3 regions of the Brachybacterium sp. AOP42-C2-15 genome follow, and region 1 is predicted to be linked to each of the others. Evidence: riboswitches for the same ligand, from Rfam matches in the RefSeq annotation. Region 1 holds a riboswitch; each other region holds the start of a gene.
What was found. Region 1 has a riboswitch for thiamine pyrophosphate ahead of ACT3SQ_RS02920 (YkoF family thiamine/hydroxymethylpyrimidine-binding protein). Riboswitches for the same ligand answer to the same signal wherever they lie in the genome.
Positions count from the first base shown of each region.

Region 2: linked by a shared signal. The riboswitch ahead of ACT3SQ_RS12125 (ECF transporter S component) and the one ahead of ACT3SQ_RS02920 (YkoF family thiamine/hydroxymethylpyrimidine-binding protein) in region 1 are both predicted to bind thiamine pyrophosphate.
Region 3: linked by a shared signal. The riboswitch ahead of ACT3SQ_RS11995 (bifunctional hydroxymethylpyrimidine kinase/phosphomethylpyrimidine kinase) and the one ahead of ACT3SQ_RS02920 (YkoF family thiamine/hydroxymethylpyrimidine-binding protein) in region 1 are both predicted to bind thiamine pyrophosphate.

Region 1 covers NZ_JBQSWK010000003.1:126,923-131,641, forward strand. The annotation lists gene ACT3SQ_RS02900 (ABC transporter permease) at 1-644, opposite strand, end outside; gene ACT3SQ_RS02905 (ABC transporter ATP-binding protein) at 641-1,528, opposite strand; gene ACT3SQ_RS02910 (MBL fold metallo-hydrolase) at 1,694-2,419, shown strand; gene ACT3SQ_RS02915 (protein-L-isoaspartate O-methyltransferase family protein) at 2,427-2,993, shown strand; TPP riboswitch at 2,969-3,077, shown strand; gene ACT3SQ_RS02920 (YkoF family thiamine/hydroxymethylpyrimidine-binding protein) at 3,115-3,804, shown strand; gene ACT3SQ_RS02925 (ECF transporter S component) at 3,801-4,496, shown strand; gene ACT3SQ_RS02930 (ATP-binding cassette domain-containing protein) at 4,486-4,719, shown strand, end outside.
Region 2 covers NZ_JBQSWK010000020.1:63,511-68,229, forward strand. The annotation lists gene ACT3SQ_RS12120 (ATP-binding cassette domain-containing protein) at 34-2,112, opposite strand; gene ACT3SQ_RS12125 (ECF transporter S component) at 2,109-2,756, opposite strand; TPP riboswitch at 2,802-2,907, opposite strand; gene ACT3SQ_RS12130 (hypothetical protein) at 2,998-3,564, opposite strand; gene ACT3SQ_RS12135 (M13 family metallopeptidase) at 3,561-4,719, opposite strand, start outside.
Region 3 covers NZ_JBQSWK010000020.1:34,156-38,874, reverse strand. The annotation lists gene ACT3SQ_RS12000 (MFS transporter) at 1-675, opposite strand, end outside; gene ACT3SQ_RS11995 (bifunctional hydroxymethylpyrimidine kinase/phosphomethylpyrimidine kinase) at 672-2,306, opposite strand; TPP riboswitch at 2,298-2,391, opposite strand; gene ACT3SQ_RS11990 (extracellular solute-binding protein) at 2,456-3,775, opposite strand; gene glgP (alpha-glucan family phosphorylase) at 3,813-4,719, opposite strand, start outside.

The sequences.
Region 1 (4,719 bases):
TCCGACATCGGGATGTAGCTGCCGGAGAAGAAGCTGAGCACCACCGTGATGGGGGCGGAGGCGGCGATCGCGGCCCGGCCCGAGGGCAGCGCCGAGGCGAAGGCGACCCCGGCGGCGGTGGTCGCGGCCGTGCCCAGCAGCAGCACCCAGGCGAAGGTGAACATCTGGTGGGGCATCGGCACGTCGAAGGCGAATCGCGCGACGACCAGCAGCAGGGCTGTTTGCAGGGTGGTGTTGAGGGCCACGAGAACCACCTTGGAGATCAGGTAGGCGCTGCGAGGCATGGGGCTCACCACGAGGCGCCGCAGGGTGCGGTCATCGCGCTCGGTCGCGATGATCTCCGCGGTGGACTGGAAGCCCGAGGTCATCACCGCCGCGGCGATCATCCCGGCGAGGTAGTAGGTGGAGGCCGCGACCTCGGTGCCGTCCTGCAGCGTCCAGGCCTGGTCGAAGATCGTCGCGAAGATCGCGAACAGCACGATCGGGAAGGCGAAGCCGAAGATCACCTGGAGCGGCTCGCGGTAGAACTGCAGCAGCTCGACGCGGGTGCGCACGCCGACGGCGCGCAGCAGGGAGGGGGCGCGGCGGGAGGCGGCCGACGTCGGGGCGGCAGGATGCAGGGTGGGAGCGGTGGTGGCGCTCATCGGGGTCCCTCCGAGACGAGGCCGAGGTAGATCTCCTCGAGGGACGGGCGGCGCACCTCGAGATCGGGCAGGGAGGGATGGGCGGCCAGCAGCTCGCGCAGCAGCGGATCGGGGTCCTCGACCACGCGCGCCTGCGGCCCGTCGGGGCCGGTCCAGGTGACCGTGGAGCTGGTGCCGTGGGCCCGACGGATCTCGGCGACGGTGCCCTCGGCAACGATCCGCCCGGCACGCAGCACGGCGGCGCGGTCGGCCAGGAACTCGACCTCATCGAGGTAGTGGCTGGTCAGGACGATGGTGGTGCCGAGCCTGCGCAGCTCCCGGATCAGCTCCCAGAACTCGCGCCGCGCGGCCGGGTCGAAGCCGGTGGTGGGCTCGTCGAGGAACAGCAGCTCCGGCCGGGAGACGATCCCGGTGGCCACGTCGAGGCGTCGGCGCTGCCCGCCGGAGAGGCTCGCGATGCGAGCGCCGGCCTTCTCCGCGAGGCCGGTCGCCTCGAGCAGCTCGGGGACGTCCCACGGGTCCTCGCAGTAGGCCGCGTACTGGGAGACCATCTCCCGCACCGTGAGCGAGGCGCGCTCGCTGCCGCTCTGGGCGACGATCCCCACCCGGTTGCGGTCCCGGCTGCCGAGCGCCGTCGGGTCCAGGCCCAGCAGGTCGATCGTGCCGGACTCGCGGTGTCGCAGCCCCGTGCACATCTCGAGGGTGGTGGTCTTACCGGCGCCGTTGGGGCCGAGCAGCCCGAAGATCGTGCCCCGGGTGACACGGAATGACACATCGTCGACGACGCGGCGGCCGCTGTAGGACTTCACGAGGTGGGAGACGGCGAGGGCGGGCGGAGGGTCTGCGGCGGGTGCCGGGGTCGGGGCGGTCCGTGTGCTGGTCATGGCTCGAGTCTGGGAGCGCGGCGATGCAGTCGGTACCACCGAGTAGCCACGATCGCCTCCACCGATCGGTGGAGGCGAGCACGCGCCGGGGGGCCGCCCCCTGTGCAGACGGTGCCGGCGGCGATAGGTTCGAGGGACCGTCGCACCCATTCCCAGGAGGAACCGATGAAGATCCGCCACCTCGTCCACTCGTGCTTGCTGGTGGAGACCGGCGGGCGTCGACTGCTGATCGATCCCGGCGGCTTCAGCGGCGAGGCCGTGCGCGGCCTCGGCGCCGCGGTGCTGACAGGGATCGACGCCGTGCTCCTGACCCATCAGCACCCCGATCACGTGGACCGCACCCTGCTGGACGAGGTGCTTCGCCTGGCGACCACCGCCGAGGTGATCGCGGAGCCCGAGACCGCGCAGCAGCTGCGGGAGGCGGTCGACGGCGCCGCTGCGGTGCGCCCCGAGCAGCTGCGTCCGCTCGCCGCCGGGGACGCGCACGTGCTTGCCGCGGTCCCGGGCCACGGCTCGTTGCGGATCGAGGCTGTCGGCGGCCGGCACGCGATCATCCACCCGGACATTCCGCGGGTCGGCAATTCGGGTCTCGTGATCTCCGCGGGGGACGGCCCCCGGCTCGGCGTGACCGGAGATTCCCTCGAGCCGCTGCCGGAGTTCCACGGCATCGACGTGCTCGCCTTCGCCGTCGTCGCCCCCTGGTCGAAAGTGTCCGAGACCGTCGACTTCCTCCGCGCCGTCGGCCCGACGCTGGCCCTGCCCGTGCATGAGGCGATTGCGAGCGACGTGGGCCGACCGATCTATCGGCGCCAGGCCACTGCCCTCGCTCCCGAGGGCACGGAGGTGCGTGACTGGCCGGTCGACGGGGTCATCGAGCTCCCCGGGAGCTGAACGCGCCATGAGCGCCGAAAGGAACAGGAACCGGTCCGAGGACCGGCGGGACCCCGCGGACCGAGCAGGGACCGGCGACGGTGCCTCCCGCGCGATGCATGCGGTGCCCCGGGAGCACTTCCTGCCCCCGGAGCTGCGGGACCGTGCCGGCGTGGATTCCCCGCTGCCGATCGGAGTGGGCCAGACCAACTCCCAACCCAGCACGGTGCTGGACATGCTCCGCCTGCTCGATGTGCGTGAGGGGCAGCACGTGCTCGACGTCGGTGCCGGTTCCGGCTGGACCACGGCGCTGCTCGCCCACCTCGTCGGACCCTCCGGGAGCGTGGTGGGTGTGGAGCGGCAGGTGAGCCTGCTGGCACCTGCCCGTGCCGCGCTCGCCGGGACCGTCGGCCGCGAGGACGGCCGCGCGGAGATCCACGAAGCCCTCCCCGGGGTGCTGGGGGCGCCGGCGGACGGACCTTTCGACCGGATCCTGGTCTCCGCCGCCGCCCGGTCCAGCCACTGGTTCGTGGACCGCCGCGCTCCAGGGACGCCGGATCGGGGTACGGTGCTTCCGTGCACGGGAGTCCGGTAGGCCGGGCTGAGAGGGAGTTCTCGAACTCCGACCGTAGAACCTGATCCGGATCATGCCGGCGCAGGAAGCTCCGCCAGGCGATCGTCGCTGCGCGTCCGTGCCCTCGTGAAAGGCACGGATCGTGAGCATCACTCCCGTCGGCACCCCCGCCACCCTCCCGGGCACCGCCCCGGATCCCACCGAGACCCCGCTCGGCTTCGGCGTCGGCGCCAGGGTCACCGCAGCCGTCATGACCGATGACTACGCCCGAGTGCTCGTCGGCATCCTGTCCCGGCTCGACCTCACCGGCCTGGTGCGCGAGACGGGGGACGTCTCCACCTATCTCGGCGGCCACGAAGCCCACCTGCAGCGGTATCTCATCGACCTCGCAGACGACCTCGCCCGCACCGAGCACCACGCCACCCTCTCCGTGACCCTCTCGCGCGGCTGCCCGGGAGAGGTGACCTGCGAGCTTCCCGGTGGCGCCGGCCCGCGCGACGTCGGGATCACCGAGCCCCGTCGCACCGGCCGTTTCGCTTCCGCGGAGTGGGCGCTGTACCCGCTGGCGGACCAGGTCGCCGCCGACGGCACCGCGCCGGACCACATGCGCGACATCTACGCCGCGATCGACCGCGCCCGGGAGCTGGGCACCTTCCGCGGCTCCGAGCATTTCGTCACCCGCCTCGAGGGCGACATCGGCGAGGTGATCGCGACTGCCGTCGCCGGCTGGTTGCAGGTGGGTCGCAGCGTGCAGCACGTCACCAGCCATCTCACCCTCTCCCTGAACAGCCCCTCCCACGAGGTGCGCGAGCTCGGCGAGGAGACGCGATGACCCGCGCACAGACTCCGGCAGAGACCCCCTCCCGGGCTCCCGGCCAGACTCCCTCGCAGGCCTCTGATCTGGCCGCTCGTGCCGCCCGGCGTCCGAGGCTCTCCCTGCGCGAGATCGTGCTGGTGGTGGTGCTCGGTGTCGTGTTCGGCTTCCTGTACTGGGTGTTCGTCCAGGCCTGGAACGGGCTCGCGATCGCGATGGGCCCCGCCGGGGACCTCGCCCAGCACGTCCTGTTCGGCTCCTGGCTATTGGTGGGACCGGTGGCGCTGGCGATCCTGCGCCGCCCTGGCGTGGGCATCCTCGCCGAGATGCTCGCCGCGATCATCGAGGTCGTCTTCCTCGGCAGCCCCGTCGGCCCGATGCTGGTGCTCGCCGCCGCGCTGCAGGGCATCGGCAGCGAGCTGCCCTTCGCCCTGACCCGCTACCGCCGGTTCGGTTGGGGAGTGTTCGCCGCCTCGGGCGCCTTCGGTGCGGGCCTGGTGTTCTTCTGGACCGCCTACCGGATGGGCTGGTACGGCCAGGACCTGCTCGCGCTGCGGCTCGGGATGCAGGTGCTCTCCGGGATCGTGCTCGGCGGTCTGCTCGCCAGGGTGATCGTCCGCGCCCTGGAGCGCACCGGCGTGCTCGCGAACTTCGCGATCGGTGCCGCCGCGCAGGGCGACGACGGCATCCCGGCACGTCGTGTCCGCTGAGGCCGCAGCGGCCGCCGAGGTCACCGCGCCGGGCGAGAGGGAGGCGGCGGCCCCCGGGCAGTCGGGGACGGTGGTCGAGGCACGGGAGCTCGAGGTGGTCCTGCCCTCGGGGGACGGCGTCGGCCCCTGGACCGGGAGCATCCGGGCCGGGGAGCAGGTGCTCCTGCTGGGCCCCAGCGGCTGTGGCAAATCGACGCTGCTGCGCGCGCTCGCCGGCGCGCTC
Region 2 (4,719 bases), on a different contig from region 1:
TCGGCAGCTCAGAGGCACAGGCTCGCGCAGCGCTCACCCCACCAGCATCTCCGCGAGCAGCGGCCATACGGCGAGCCCGAGCGCGATCGTGACGCCCAGCAGGTCCGCGCGCCGCAGCGGGCTCGGCAGCGCCCAGGTGCGGGTGGTCGCGGTCGCGAAGCCTCGTGAGTCCATGGCGAGGGCCTGCTGCTGGGCGCCGCGCAGGGCATCGACCAGCAGGGCCAGGGTGGCTCCGGCCAGCATTCTCGGGGAGGTGCGGGTGCCGATCCCGCGCAGCACCCGGGCATGGGTGATGATCTCCCACTGCCGGCCCAGATGGCCGGCGCGGACGAGCCCTGCGACCGAAGCGGCGATCATGCGGGCGGGCATCCGCAGCCTGCCTCCGAGGGCGTCGCCCAGCGCCGTGGGGTCCACGCTCCCGAGCGCCAGCACCCCGGGCGCGACGAACACGGTGATGCGTGCGGCCTCCTTGGCGCCGAGCAGCCAGGCCTCGGCGGAGAGGGAGGGGGCGTCGCCCAGCAGAGCGGAGGTCCAGGCCAGGCCTGCGGCCGAGAGCAGGATCGGAGTCAGCCGCAGCAGACCCCCGCGCACGGACCGCACCGCAAGTGGCGCCAGCAGCACGATCGGGAGCAGGGCCAGGAGCCCGCCCTGCCAGGACTGCACCGCGAAGGAGCCGATCGCGGCGAGGATCCCGATGAGGCTCAGCACCAGCGGATTCAGTGCGTCGGCGGGAATCGTGCGAGCGCGGGGGACCGGGCCGATGGTGCGATCGGGGCTCTTGCTGCCAGATCCGCCGTCCTCAGCATCCGGCCCGCTCAGGCGGTGCTCGACGTCTCCCTGCGCGATCAGCTCTAGGTCGTGGGTGGCCGCCACCACAGCGCAGCCCTCGGCTCGCGCGGCGGCCAGCAGCTCGAGCACCGCCGCATGGCGTGCCGCGTCCAGTCCCACGGTGGGTTCGTCCAGCACCAGCAGGCGAGGCTTCTGGGCGAGGGCGGCGATGATCGCGAGGCGTCTCTGCTCCCCGCCGGAGAGGGTGTGGGGGTTGGCCTGGGCGAGGTCGCTCAGGCCCGCTCGCTCCAGGAGCTGATCGGCGAGCTGCTCGTCGCGTGCCCAGGGGGAGGCGAGCACCTCCTCACGCACGCTGCCGGCGACGAAGGAGTGCTCGGGGTTCTGGGGCACGAAGGCGACGTGCTCGGGCGCGGGCCGCTCCACGCTCCCAGCGGACGGGGCGGTCAGACCGAGCAGCGTGCGCAGCAGCGTGGTCTTGCCGCTGCCGCTGGGGCCGGTGATCACGCACAGCTCTCCGCTGCGCAGCTCGAGGGTCAGATCGTCGAGCACGGCCAGGCCGCCCCGCTGGGCATCGATGCCCCGCAGGGCCGCGATCACGGCGCCCTCGTGCTGCGCGCGGGGAGCCGAGCGGGTGGGTGCGGCGGGGGAGGCGGTCATGCCGGCTGCGATCTCGTGGGGCGGGCCGTCGGCCACGATCTGTGCCTGCTCACCGAGCACGATCAGGCGCTCCACGTGGTCCAGCCACGGTGCGAGCCGGTGCTCGGCGACCACCAGGGTGCGGCCCGCCGCGGTGGCCAGGATCGACTCGCGCACCGCAGCGGCGGTGGCTTCATCGAGCATCGACGTCGGCTCATCCAGCAGCAGCGCCGAGGGATCCAACGCGAGCGATCCCGCCAGGGCCAGGCGCTGCTGCTGCCCGCCGGAGGCATCCAGCGGCGCACGGTCGGAGGGGAGATCCACCAGCGCCGCATCGAGCGCCGCGGTGGTGCGGGCCTGGATCTCCGCACGTGGCAGGGCGGCATTCTCCGGGCCGAAGGCCGCCTCCCGGCCGACGGTCGCCGCGACCAGGGCGTCCAGAGGGTTCTGCAGCAGCAGGCCCCGCTCGCCGGGGCGGGCGGGGCCGGGCGCGCTGCCGGTCAGCTCTCCGGTCTCCTCGTCCAGGAGACCGGCCAGGGCCCGCAGCACGGTGGATTTCCCGCTGCCGCTGGCCCCGGCCAGCAGCACGCGCTGCCCGGCGGGGATCTCCAGGTCGAGGTCGAGGACGGTGGGCTCGGCCCGCGTGTACGGCTGCCAGGTGAGCCCTCGCAGGGACAGGTCCGTCACGCCCGGGCGTCGTCCGGTGCCATGCGCTCAGCCTGTGATCCAGCAGATCCTCCGGAGGGCGATGCGGCTCGTACCCGCTGGGCGCGCTCCCTGCCCGCCGGCATCGAGTCCAGAGCCCCGGTGGCGGCCAGGGCACGGCTGGCGGCCCATCCCAGCACGCCGCACAGCAGCGCCCCGGAGAGCAGGAAGAAGCCGAGCATCACGAGGGAGTAGGTCCAGCTCATCTCCTGGTAGTAGGCGAACTTCTCCCAGCCCCACTCCAGCAGGGCCGAGAGCATCCCGCCCAGCATCGCGACCGGCAGCGTGAAGCGCTGGTAGCGGAAGGCGAGGAACGCGAGCTCCACCCCGCCGCCCTGCATCAGGCCGGAGATCGCCGTGCCCCAGCCCCACTGGCTGCCCAGCAGCATTGACAGCACGGCGGCGATCATCTCGGCCAGCAGCGCAGCGCCGGGCTTGCGCACGATCAGGGCGGCCAGGACGGCAGGCAGGAACCAGATCCCGGCCAGGAGTCCCTCGGCGGGTTTGAAGGCTGCGGTGAGCGGCCCGATCAGGGTGTACAGCTGGCCGTACCCCAGGAATGCGACACCGAAGGCGGCGCCGATCAGAACCGTGACCAGCAGATCTACGGTGCGGAAACGAATCATCACTTCTCCTTCCTCAACGGAAGGGGCGTCCAGCACCGATGGTGCCGCACGGATATCCCGACTCCCTACGCCGGTGTGAGCCGGATCAGGTTCGAGGGTCTGCGCCTGGTGCGCACTCTCAGCACCGCTCGGTGCTCCCCTGTCAGTGGATGACAAGGAGCCACTCTACCCCAACGGGCGCCCTGACCGGGGCCGCGGGGGCATCACCGAGCAGCAGCCCCGGCGCCGTGGCGGCACCCGCTCAGAGGCGGGCGCGGATCGCCTGGTCGACGGCCTCGGCCGTCGCCTGAGGATCGACCGGCGAGATGATGAAGTGGGTGGAGCCGCGGCCGATGATCTCGACCATCAGGCCGGGCCGGGTGGCCATCACCCGGTAGGCGGCGCGCGGCTCGTCCACGGTGAAGACCTTCCGCTTCCCGACAGGGGTGAGCTCCTGGGCGTGGGGTGTGAGCACGGTGCCGCGCCGCCACCCGTAACCGCCGAGGGTCACCCCGGCGCGTGACGAGGGCAGCTCTCGCAGCTGCACGGTGCGGAACTCCGACAGCGGCCACGGCCTGCGCGGCAGGAAGCCGCCCAGGCTCACGGTGAGGCCGTGCTCATCCACGATGAAGCGCGTCCACTGCCCCATCCAGGTCCACACCGCCAGGGCGAGGAACAGCGCCGCCACCAGGAGAACTCCCGGCAGGCTGGAGCGCTGGGACATCAGCAGCACAAGGATCACGCCGAACAGCAGGGTGATCCCGATCCTGGTCCAGCCGATCCAGGAGGGCCGGGTGCGCCCCACATAGAACGGAGGTTCGGGCCTCACCAGATCGTCACCCGCTCCTCCGGCGCGCGGTACATGGCGTCACCCTCAGTCACCGCGAAGGCGGCGTGGAACTCCTCGAGATGGCCCACCACCGTGTTGCAGCGGAACTCCATCGGCGCATGGGGGTCCACAGCCAGCCGACGGATCGCCTCCTGGTCACGGTTCTTCCCGCGCCACACGGTGGCCCAGGACCAGAACACGCGCTGCAGCCCGGTGAATCCGTCGAGCTCGACGTCGATGTCAGCGGCGTCGTGACTTGCCAGGTAGGCCTTCACAGCGATCGAGAGACCGCCCAGGTCGCCGATGTTCTCGCCTATCGTCAGCGCGCCGTTGACGCGATGGGACTCGTCGAGATCACGGGGGGAGAGCTCGGAGTACTGGGCGATGAGCTGTGCGGCACGGGTGTCGAAGGCCTCGCGGTCCTCGGGAGTCCACCAGGAGATCAGGTTGCCGTCGCCGTCGTACTTGGAGCCCTGGTCATCGAAGCCGTGGCCCACCTCATGCCCGATCACCGCGCCGATCCCGCCGAAGTTCACCGCGTCGTCCGCCTCCGCATCGAAGAACGGCGGCTGCAGGATCGCGGCAGGGAAGACGATCTCGTTCCGGCCGGGGTTGTAGTAGGCGTTGACCGTCTGCGGAGTCATGTGCCATTCGGTCTCGTCGATCGGGCCGCCCACCTTCGCGTACTCGATGGCCGCCTCGAAGCGGCGGGAGGCGCGGGCGGTGGCCACCAGGTCGCCGGGGACGATCTCGAAACCGTCGTAGTCGCGCCACACCTCGGGATAGCCGATCTTCGGCGTGAACTTCTCGAGCTTGGCGAGCGCCTTCTCGCGGGTCGCCGGAGTCATCCACGGCAGCTGCTCGATGGAGTCGCGGTAGGCGTCCATCAGCGCCTCGACCAGCTCGGTCATCCGCTCCTTGTGGGAGGTGGGGAAGTGGCGGGCGACGTACTCGCGGCCGACGGCGAAACCGGCGGCACCTTCGACGAAGGCGACGCCGCGCTTCCAGCGCTCCCGCAGCTCCTCAGCACCGGAGAGCACGCGGCCGGAGAAGGCGAAGTTCTCCTCGACGAGCGCGGCCGGCCCGTAGGGCGCGTAGGAGGAGACGGCGTGGAGGGCGAGCCAGGTGCGCAGCACCGCGAGGTCCTCTCCCGCC
Region 3 (4,719 bases), on a different contig from region 1:
GAAGACCGGGGCGTCGGTGACCTGGCGGCTGTAGTAGATCAGCATGCCGATCGAGGCCAGTGCTCCGAGCACGAAGAGCAGCCTCCACCCCCACGCCGCGTAGGCATCGGGGCCCAGCATCATCAGCAGCATCGCCACCGAGAAGGCGATGCTCGCCTGCGCCCACGGCGCCATCGAGAGGATCAATCCGCTCATGAGGCCGCGCCGTCGGGGCCGGGACCATTCCATGGCGAGCGGGATGGCAGCCGAGTACTCCCCCGCCACGAAGATTCCGCCGAGGAACCTCAGCGCGAGGATGAGGGCGATCGTCCCCGCACCGAGGATCTCGTGGGTGGGCGTCATGGCGATCGCCAGCGCACAGGCGGCGGTTCCGGCGATCGCGACCCGGGTGGTGCGGGTGCGCCCGAGACGATCCGAGATGCGCCCGAACACGATCCCGCCGACGGGCCGCCCGAACAGCATCGCGACGACGATCAGGGACCCCGTCGAAGCTGCTGCCGCGGGCCCGGCGAGCACGACCATCGCCGGGGCCAGCGCGGTCAGCGGCAGGAAGACGTGGATGTTGTCCACCCAGTTGCCCACGACGCCGGCGCGCAGGGCGGCCCGGCCGGCCGGGGGGAGGCGCTCATCGGTGGTCGCGATCGGGGTCCCCGGCAGCATATGGGTCCCGCTCACAGCGCCCCCTCCAGGATCGTCTCGTGCTGGTCCGCTGGAACCGGTGCCGCCAGGCGCAGCGCCTGGTCGAAGAACTCCAGCTCATGCCGGCTGGCGAGGAGATAGGCACGGACCGCTGCGGAGCGGACCGCTGGGGAGGCTGTGGCGAGCTCCCGTTCGACCTGCTCCAGTGCTCCTTGCGTGGCGATGACGAAGCCCGGGTCACGGTAGGTGTCGAGCCAGTCCGCATAGGGGTGATCGCTCGGGACGGAGGGCAGTGTGGCCCCCGTCTGCGCGTACAGCCAGTAGCAGGGCAGCACGGCGGCGGTTCCCACAGCACGCTCCTCCCCGAGGGTGGTGGCCAGCAGGAAGTCGGTGTAGGCGCTGGTCACCGGGGAGACCCCGATCTCCTCCTGCTCACCGAGCCGGCCACGGTGCAGCGCGGACTCGACGGTGAGGCAGCTGCTCGCACCGCGGGCCCAGAACACCTGGGCCACGACATCGGTCGAAGCGGCCGAGAGCGCCGCGAGCGCGCGGGAGTAGCGACGCAGGTACAGCGAGTCCTGGGCGAGGTAGAACGCGAAAGCGTTCGGGGGCAGACTGCCGTCGACCAGCTGACGGACGAGGTCGGACTCCGCGATGTTGCGAGCGATGGGCTCCCCCGCAGCCCACAGCGCCTGCGTCCATGGCCCGGCCGGGGCGACGGCAGGCTCGATCCGCGCCGCTGCCGGGAGCGCGGCACCGAGCGCCGAAAGGATCTGGTCCGGGGAGTCGAGGATGGGTGGGACAGCTCCCGGACCGAGCCAGGGGGTGGATTCCCCGGCGGCCTGCAGACGGCGGGCGCGGTGGGAGTGGTCCACCGGACCGTGGCCGCTCCCGACCCGCAGCGCCTCCCCGTGGGAGATGGCCTCATGCAGCCACTGGGTGGACCAGGCGAGCGCCTCCTGCGGCGACTCCCCGCTGCCCAATCGGGTGGCGAGCGCCGAAGCGAGGGAGCATCCGGTGCCGTGGGTGCTGGTCGAGCTCACCCGCGTCGAGGGGACCGGGAGGCAGATGCCGTCGGGGCCCACCCAGGTGTTCGTCACCGTCGCGGAGTCCAGATGTCCGGTCTTCACCACGACGGCGACACCTGTCCGTGCGGCCCATCCTCGGGCCTGCTCGAGGGCGGCCCGCTCATCACGGGCGCGCTCGCTCCCCGTCAGGCGTGCGAGCTCCTCGATGTTCGGGGTCACGACGGTGGCGCGCGAGCAGAAGGTGATCATGGCCTGCTCTGCGTCCGGCGCCAGGAGGCTGTCACCACTGGTCGCGACCATCACCGGATCGACGACGAGGATCTGCGGGGGATGCTCGTCGAGCCACTCGGAGACCGTCGCGATGAGCGCGGCAGTGCCGAGCATGCCGGTCTTGACCGCATCGATCACCACATCGTCGCTGACCGCGCGGAGCTGCCGGTCCAGGAACGGGGCCGGCGGGACGTGGATCTCCCGCACGCCGCGGGTGTTCTGGGCGACGAGCGCGGTGACCACGCTCATGCCGTAACCGCCTGCGGCGGTGATGGATTTGAGATCCGCGGCGGTGCCGGCTCCCCCGGAGGGGTCCGTGCCGGCGATCGAGAGCACACGGGGAATTCGGGCAGGGTACGACGGAGCCATGGAGGACATCCCTTCGCTAGTACGAACTAGATCAGGTTCCACGGGTGTGATCTCAGCGTCGTACGACGCACCCCGTGTCCGCGGCCGAGTATAGACCCAGCTCTCGCTTCAGATCTCCGTGCAGCCCTCGCCGCTCCGTCGAGCCCTGCTCAGCCCATCGCCTCCCGGGCGGCCTGCTGCGCCTCGGGGAGCGCCTCGGCGGCGGTGGCCTCGCCACGGAAGATCTTCGCGATGCCCTGCAGAGCGGTGCCGGTGGCGATCGCCGAACGATCCCCCGTCTCGGGGCGCGCCGCGGACTCGGGCGCCTCGATCACCGAGACGTCCACCCCGGCCTCCGCCCAGCTCTCCTCCCAGGCGCCGCGCAGATCGCGATGGGCCGGGATGCCCAGGCGGTTCTCCGCGAGCACGCGCTGGCCGTCCGCGCCACCGAGCCAGTTCAGCAGCTCGGCGATCGCTGCGGCCCGCTCATCCTTCTTCGCCTCGACGCCGACGGCGGCGATCGCGTGGACCAGCGGGCGGGGGCCCTGGGAGCCGGCGACGACGGGATGGATGCCCCAGTCGAAGCTGCCACCGATCTCCTCGGCCAGGGTGTGCAGATCGTAGGTGCCCGTCTGCAGCAGACCGAGCTTGCCCTGGAGGAAGAGGTTCCGACACAGCGTCGGGTCCGCGGTGGTCTCCGACCCCGCCGGGCCGAGGTGCGAAGAGGCGAGATCGGCGAGGTACTGGACCGCAGCGGTGCCCGCGTCGGAGGCGAAGGACATCGTCCCGTCCTCGTCCTGCCAGCTGCCGCCCTGAGCAGCGATGAACGGTCCCAGCACCGCAGTACGGTCGGGATGCGCACTGAAGCCGAACGTCGCCCGGGTGCCGGGGTCGAAGCCCTCGTCCCCGGGGTGGCGGCCCTCCCCGTCGACGGTGATCGCGCGGGAGAGGTCCCGCAGCGGGTCCGTCGGCGCGCCGGGGTCGAAGCTCAGCGCGGTCGCGTCACCCTTGGCCGCGGCGACCAGGCCCTCGTGCGCGACCAGGATGCTCTGCTCCCAGAGCTGGGGAACACCCCACAGCCCGTCCTCGAGCCGATAGAGGTCCGTCGCGACGCCCTCCCACCGGGAGGAGGTCTCGCCGACGATCTCGCCGATCTCGAGCAGCCGCCCGCTGGCATGAGCCTGGGCGAGGTTCGCGGTGTTCATCCACAGCACGTCGGGCAGGTTCTTCGCCGCCACGTCCAAGGGCAGCTGGGTCCAGTAGTCATCCCAGCCGAGCACCTCTACCTCGACCGCGATCCCGGTGCTGTCGGTGAACTCCGCGAGGGATTCCTCGTACGCCGCCGCTGCCGCCTCGCTCCACACCCGCATCCGCAGCGTGTCGCCGTCCTCGAGCTCGACGGACCGATCCGAGGAGCAGCCGCTGAGCGCCCCGGCCCCGGCCAGTCCCATCGCAGCGGTGGTGAGCAGGAGCTGGCGGCGGGTCGGCACGGGGTCGGGGCCTTTCAGTGGTGGTGCGGCGGGTCGCTCAGGCGGTGGCGACCAGCCCGAGCTCGGCGCGGGAGGCCAGCACCGGGTGCTGCGGCGTGACCCGCACGGTGTAGCCCACCTCGCCGGGAGCGGCGAGCGCGAAGCGTGCGGCCCAGCGGCCGTCGTCCCCGCGCTGCAGAGGGATCAGCTGAGGATCGATGATCTCATCATCCGCGCCGATCTCACCGAGCACCGCCTCGATCAGCACGTCCGTGTCGCGAAGGCCGCCCAGCTCGACGTCTGCCACCAGCGTGACCTCGGCGCCGGTGGAGACCGTCGACCCGTCGGTGCCCTCGAGGGTCACCCCGCTCACGGCGATCGCAGACCAGGCCTGCTGCACTGCGGCCTTCCACTCGGTGAACTCGCCGGCCAGCGCCGGATCCGAGGCGAAGGCGGACGCAGCCCGGGCGGCAGGCAGATAGAGGTCGGTGACGTAGTCACGCACCATGCGTGCCGCGACGATCTGCGGGGCGACCTTGACCAGCGAGGAGCGGACCTTGGTCATCCAGCCACGCTGCATGCCGCGCGCGTCACGCTCGTAGAACAGCGGGACGATCGACTGCTCGAGGATCTCGTAGAGGGCCTCGGCCTCGATCCGGTTGCGCTCGGACTGGTCGGGGACCTCCGCGGTGGGGATGGTCCATCCCGCCTCGTCGTCCTTCATCTCGTCCCACCAGCCGTCGGACACCGAGAAGGTGAGCCCGCCGTTGAGGACGGCCTTCATGCCGGAGGTGCCGGAGGCCTCCTCCGGTCGGACCGGGTTGTTCAGCCACACGTCCGAGCCGGCGATCAGCACCGAGGCCATGCGGATGTCGTAGTCGGGCAGGAAGGCGATGCGATGGCGCACGCCGTGGTCATCGGCGAACTGCACCAGCTGCTGGAGGAACTCCTTGCCGGGGCGGTCG